Regions from separate parts of the Blautia sp. HCP3S3_C12 genome, predicted to be linked through region 1. Evidence: riboswitches for the same ligand, from Rfam matches in the RefSeq annotation. Region 1 holds a riboswitch; each other region holds the start of a gene.
The links. A riboswitch is a leader RNA that binds a small molecule or an ion and turns the genes downstream of it on or off. The one in region 1 is predicted to bind cobalamin.

Region 1 (2,269 bases):
ACAAGCTTTTGATATGAAACAATTTATATGCAATGACACTGTAAACATCTTTCAGTGACAGATCTGCATTTCCAAAAGTGATTGCTGCAAGAATGGAAAAAATCAAAAATGCCGCAAGCCCGATAAGAACTGCCACATACATGGATGTCCTGAGCACACTGCCTTTTTTTATCTGTGAAACCTGTTCTTTCACTGTTATTTCCTCAATCAGTCAAGATTCACATCCGGATATAATCCTTTTGCGAAAGTTTCAATACCATCCTGTGTACGTGTTGCACTTGCGTACATTTCACTGAGCATGATCGGATAAACACGACCGTTCTTTACAGCGTCAAGGCTCTGAAGTGCTTCATCATCCTTGATAACGGCAAGCTGGCTTTCTTTTACAGTTTCCGGATCATCACCTGCATATGGCATGTATACAACAAAAATCACATCAGGGTTTGCTGCAATGATATCTTCTTTTCCTGCTGTAGAAGCATCCGGATTTGCCAGAGTCGCACCCAGTTGTGTTACCATATCTCCACCAAGGCTCTTTGCACCATAGTTTGTGATATCTTCTCCAAGAGGTTCCAGAACCATTACGCTTGGTTTCTCTTCTACATCTGCTGTTGCTGTAAGAGTTTTATCGATCACTGCCTTTGCATCATCTACGATTGCCTGTGCTTTGTCCTGTACATCAAAAATATTTCCAAGATTTAAGATGTCTGTAAATTCATTTTCCAGAGTTCTGTCTCCGTCAGGACGTGTGTTTGTGTTGTAATAAGTGTTGCAGCCTTTGTCGATCCAGTCTGTTACATTTCCGAGATTTTTATCAGAAAACAGGGAGCTCCAGGATAAGATCATGTCTGGCTCCAACATCGTTACAGTCTCAAGGGATGGGGTAAATTCATCAAGATAATTTGTTTTTGAAAATGCATCTTTAAGTTCATCCGGAACTTCATTGTCAAGACCTGCAGTAGCTACCAGACGGTCTTCCAGGCCAAGTGCAAGCATGGTTTCAATGCTTCCCTGATATACAGCAAGAACTTTCTCCGGTGCCTTTTCATAGGTTGTTTCGATTTCATTTCCATCATAATCATAGGTTGTGATGGTCAGAGGATATTCTGTCTTTGTACCTTCTGCGTCTGCTGTCTTATCTGCATCTGCTGAATCCTGTGCGTCTGCATCTTCCTGTGTATCAGAGTCTGCATCTGCTGCCGGCTGATTGTCCTCTTTGATTGTCTCAGAGTCTGCTCTCTCTGCTGCAAAAGCTGCCGGAGCTGCGGAAACTGCCATAGCTGCTGCCATCATAATTGCCATGATTCTTGTGGATAAATACCTGTTTTTCATTTGACTTCCTCTCTTTTCGTATATGTTATTTACCTGTTCGTGTAACCGAAAAGATGGGACTTCAGAAAAAGTAAAATAGAAGTGATAAGAATAACGGATACTTTTTACGGAAGCTCCTTCTTTACGCTGTCAGGCAGGTTTCCTGACTCACAGATCACAGAAAGTTCCCATAAAATAAAAACTGATACAACATCCATGCTTCAGCAGTTCATGAATATTGTATCAGAAATATTTCCAGATACTCTCTGGCAGCCGGATTCCGCCTTCTCACATATTTATGCAATGACATATTACAATCCCGCTTTTTTCTGTATACAGTGGCCGCAACCGTTCAGGCATTTCACCTGATTCCCTCTCACATTATCATACACAAAATCTGCGTATGATAATGTTCACTTAACAGCTATTCAATTACGCTGATATAATTTTAGCACACTGCTTTTATAATTACAACCATATTCGAGACACATCAGAATTCTTTCTTCTCCATAAGCCGGACACCAATCCAAAAAGATCCCATATATACAATTACTGTAAATAATACAACTCCGGCCAATACCATTCCCCAGTTCAGTCCATTCAGCCATGCACCGACTGCGTCTGCTGAAAGTCCCATTGTTTTTATCAGAATATAAACTACGGCAATTATAATAGCCCACATGACCATTGCAATATAACGTCCTTTTTCTGCTCCAAAATGTATTACAAGCGGGAGCGATACTGACAACATAAGAAGCGCCAGTGGAATGTATATCAGAGTGTCAATAATTTTCTCACTCAGGCACCCCTGAAGCTCTGCCACACCTTTACAGATCACTCCCGTTATTGCTTCAATTCCCCACGCTGCAGCCGTAAGCCCTGCTCCCAGCAGATATTTCTCCGCCACATACTGTTTTCTGGTAACCGGCAAGGTCATAAGAAATGCAAGACCATTATC
Region 2 (2,269 bases), on a different contig from region 1:
GCTCAGGCTCTTCTGTAGTGGATTATGCTACACAGTTTGTGGGAAATCCATATGTATGGGGAGGAACAAGTCTTACAAGTGGTGCAGACTGTTCTGGATTTGTACAGAGTGTATATGCCAACTTTGGAGTAAGCCTTCCGAGAACTTCTTATGAACAGCAGAATTGTGGAACAGAAGTATCTTACGCAGATGCGCAGCCAGGTGATCTGATCTGTTATGGCGGCCATGTGGCAATTTATATGGGAAATGGACGTATTGTACATGCATCCAACTCTGTAGACGGCATTAAGATCAGCGACAACGCTGCATACAGAACAATTGTATCAGTAAGAAGACTTGTATAATCTGCAAAAGATTATATCCGATAAAAAATAATGAGGAAAGACCGGGTGACGTCCATATGTGTTGTTGCCTGGTTTTTTATTTGAAAAAATTTTTAAAAAGTATATAAAAAAGTTTCTGAAAAACTTTGACAAATAGTTGACATTCTCTAACAGTGATGCTATTATAAGGACAGTATAATTCCATATAGAACATATTAAGTGCTGATACTGTTATTTATACAGTACAGAGAGAGGGAATCAGGTGAGAAACCTGAGCGATCCGGTCACTGTAACAGAGGAGCAAATCTCGCAGATCCATTGTGCCATAGCATGAGAAGGAGAGAGGAGCGATGAGCCTGGAGCCAGGAAACCTGCTTAGTATGGCGAGGTTAAACTTCCGTGTAAAGTGTAACAACCAACTCCGTTGAATCCGCAGCTTCGGAGCGTTGTCTGCTTTTTCGAAGGCAGACATTTTTTATGGAATGCGCCTGTTCTTTATGAATTATACATGATTAAATGGCAGGCGATACTACTTCGGAAATATTCGTTCCCTCCGCGCACTCATGAACGGATTAATCTTCTACCCCGGAGTAGCATCGCTCCCTCTTTATTATGGAGAAAATCATAGATTGATCTGTTGTCTGCCTATTTGGAAGAAGGGAATAAGATATGGAAAAACCATATTGGGAAGATAAAGAGTATTCTTTTTTCAGTCATAAAAAATGTGAGTTTTTTCCCTGCCATAAGGGAGCAGATCCTGAGGATTTTAACTGTTTGTTTTGTTATTGCCCTTTATATGCACTGGGGGATCAATGCGGTGGGAATTTTCGATATACAGACAGTGGGCTGAAGGACTGTACCAACTGTCAGCTTCCTCATAAGAGAAAGAACTATGGATATGTGACCGGGAAATATCAGGAACTGGCTGAGCTGATGAAGAAAATGCGTGCAGATCAGCAGTAAGGCTGGCTGACCGGTGAAAATAAAAAAGATCGTCAATGGATATTTATATGAGAAATATCTGTTGATGATCTTTTTTTGTATACCTGCATAAGAAATGGTATGAACACATATTGGAAACAACTAACGGGTTTGAAGAAATACCTTCAGTCTGGGAATCTGATTGTTCAGAATCAATGATTCGGGAAAGCCGGTTTGGTGAACGAACTCTGCTGCATAGGTAAAATCTCCTACATGCTCTTTTCCATGGCTGTCGCTGGATAAAACAATGGGAAGCTGATATTTAAGGCAGCAACGAAGGATTTCTGCGTTATTTGCCCTGGTGTCACCGCGGTATCCGCCGGGAGTCAGTGAGACTTCGTTGATTTCAAAAATTACATTTTCTCTGCTGGCTGTATAAGCCAGTGCATCGTAATCCACCGGAAAAGCCGGGTTATCACAATGGCCCAGAACCTTTACGGCAGGATACTTCATTGCATTCTGGTATGCAAGAGTATTCTCTTTGACAGTTCCGGATCTGTAGTTCTGGCCATGCATACTTATGATAGCGTAGTCCAGATTAGACAACAGCTCATCACTTAGATCTACATGTCCCTGAATGTCCAGAATATTGAGTTCTACGCCATAAAGTACTTCTACACCAAAACGCTTTCTGGGGCAGAATGGCAACCCGCGGAAATAAGAAGATGTGCCGGAAGCAAGAGTACCGGGACCGTGATCAGTGATGCCCAGAAGCTTCATACCTTTGCGTCCGGCTTCTTTTGCCATATCGGAAATTGTGCAGGAAGTACCGTGTCCGCTTGCAATGGAATGTGTATGGATATCTGCAAGATACGTAAGGATCATCCCCTTTTAAATAAAATTAATGACTGTTTTGCAGAGATATTCTGAAAAAATATATATAACAATTATGACAGAAAGAAGAAAGGTTGTCAATTGGGGTTCGGAATAAAAACAACTAAATTTTACAAACAATTCAAACAAAA
Region 3 (2,269 bases), on a different contig from region 1:
ACCGGAATTGTACTGGGAACAGCATTAAAAGAGGCAATCGGTGACAAAAAGGGCATAAAACGCTACGGAAGCTGCATCCTTCCTATGGATGAATCCCTGGTGCTCTGCGCCATTGACCTGTCCGGCAGACCCTATTTTGCCTGGGATGCAGAGTTTACCGCTGACCGGATCGGAGATATGTCTACAGAAATGGTGAAGGAGTTTTTCTACGCTGTTTCCTATTCCTGCGGCATGAACCTGCACATCAAAGTCTTAAGCGGCGGCAACAATCATCATGTGGCAGAAGCCATGTTCAAAAGCTTCGCCAAGGCACTGGACGCAGCTACCTCCTATGACCCACGGATCACAGATGTACTTTCCACAAAGGGAAGTCTGGCATAAAGGAGGCACATATGAATAAGAAAATCCATCCTGCACAATCTGAGGAGAAGGCCTTTACCTGGGCAGATTTCAAGCTGAACAGCGACGGAATGGTACCTGTAATCGCACAGGACTATGAGACTGGTGAAGTACTAATGCTGGCTTATATGAATGAAGAGGCCTACAATACCACTGTGGAGACAGGAAAAATGACCTACTGGAGCAGAAGCCGCAATGAACTGTGGACCAAGGGTCTGACCTCCGGACATCTCCAATATGTGAAATCCCTTACCCTGGACTGCGACAACGACACCATCCTGGCAAAAGTAGACCAGGTAGGAGCTGCCTGCCACACCGGAAACCGAACCTGCTTTTTCAAGCCATTGTATCAGGATTGAAAATGTCTGAAAAATGCGAAATGTTTTTTGGTAATTTTCGTCTTATTCTTGACAATCTGTAAAATTTGTGGTAAAAAAAGAGTATCCGAATTGAATATGTGCAAGAGTTATAACGTTAAGGTTACATCCTAATGGATGTGCAAAAGGGAATCCGGTGAGAATCCGGAACGATACCGTCACTGTGTAAGGGAGCTGTTTTTCAGAACCACTGGTTTACCGGGAAGGGATAAGCAGCGATGAACGAAGTCAGGAGATCTGCCTTGACGTGGAATTTGGGGTCTGCGGTTTACAGTACCTTTGTTCTCATGACTTACATAGTTCTTATCGTATCCTGCCGGATGTTTATGTTATGTCCGGTATTTACGAAATCCGATACAAACCGTGTATAATGAGAAAAGTAACAGCTGCAGAGATGCGGCTGTTTTTCTTTGCATACATCTGTCCGGAAATATTTAATTATTAAAAGAGGATAAACACCATGAAAAGAAAATCTATGTTAGCCTTATTGTTAGCAGTATCAATGACTTGCTCTATGACAGCAGCTACCGGCACAGTTGCATTTGCTGAGGACGCAGCTACAGAAGAATCCGCCGATGACGCAGCTGCTACAGATGACGCAGAAGCTACAGATGATACAGCAGCTGATGCTGCAGAAGCTACAGATGATGCTTCCGCAGATGCTGATGCTTCTTCCGATGACCAGAAGGCAGCTGATGAGGTTGGCGCACTGATCGATAAAATCTATGTTCAGGAAAGAACAGACACAACAGATGATGACTGTAAGGCAGCCAAAGAAGCATGGGATAAGCTGACAGATGCACAGAAGGAACTGGTAACTGGCGAGAATGCAGATCCTGACTACTTCGGCCGTGACACAGGAGATGCTTCCAAGGATGATCCACGCAACCAGGATGAAATCGGTGAAAACGAGCTTTTAGTAGTAAGCTTTGGTACCTCCTTTAACGACAGCCGTGCAGAAGATGTCAAAGGTATTGAGGATGCACTGGCAGCAGCATATCCGGACTGGTCTGTAAGAAGAGCTTTTACAGCACAGATCATCATCAACCATGTACAGGCAAGAGATAACGAAGTAATCGACAACATGCAGCAGGCACTGGACCGTGCAGTAGCTAACGGTGTTAAGAACCTGGTTGTGCAGCCTACTCATCTGATGCATGGTGCTGAGTACGATGAAATGACAGAAGCAATTGATGGATACAAAGATAAATTTGAATCTGTAGCAATCGCAGAGCCAATGCTTGGTGAAGTTGGCGATGACGCTACCGTGATCAACGATGACAAGAAAGCAGTTGCCCAGGCAATTACAGATGAAGCCTGCAAGGTAGCCGGATTCGATGATATGAAGGCAGCCGCAGATGCTGGTACAGCATTTGTATTCATGGGACATGGTACTTCCCATACAGCAAATGTAACCTACGACCAGATGCAGACACAGATGGATGATCTTGGATTCACAAACGCTTTCATCGGTACTGTTGAAGGTGAACCGG

Region 2: another riboswitch for cobalamin. It lies ahead of ACTNDS_RS06765 (cysteine-rich small domain-containing protein); the one in region 1 lies ahead of ACTNDS_RS13650 (ABC transporter substrate-binding protein).
Region 3: another riboswitch for cobalamin. It lies ahead of ACTNDS_RS15220 (sirohydrochlorin cobaltochelatase); the one in region 1 lies ahead of ACTNDS_RS13650 (ABC transporter substrate-binding protein).

The regions. Positions count from the first base shown of each region.
Region 1 is NZ_JBQHWC010000020.1:14,022-16,290, reverse strand. Features, by position in the region: gene ACTNDS_RS13655 (FecCD family ABC transporter permease) at 1-193, opposite strand, end outside; gene ACTNDS_RS13650 (ABC transporter substrate-binding protein) at 208-1,332, opposite strand; cobalamin riboswitch at 1,448-1,723, opposite strand; gene ACTNDS_RS13645 (ABC-2 transporter permease) at 1,802-2,269, opposite strand, start outside.
Region 2 is NZ_JBQHWC010000005.1:94,729-96,997, reverse strand. Features, by position in the region: gene ACTNDS_RS06770 (NlpC/P60 family protein) at 1-344, shown strand, start outside; cobalamin riboswitch at 524-716, shown strand; gene ACTNDS_RS06765 (cysteine-rich small domain-containing protein) at 993-1,286, shown strand; gene ACTNDS_RS06760 (phosphatase) at 1,407-2,129, opposite strand.
Region 3 is NZ_JBQHWC010000025.1:33,263-35,531, forward strand. Features, by position in the region: gene hisB (imidazoleglycerol-phosphate dehydratase HisB) at 1-381, shown strand, start outside; partial or broken gene hisI (phosphoribosyl-AMP cyclohydrolase) at 438-758, shown strand; cobalamin riboswitch at 860-1,035, shown strand; gene ACTNDS_RS15220 (sirohydrochlorin cobaltochelatase) at 1,237-2,269, shown strand, end outside.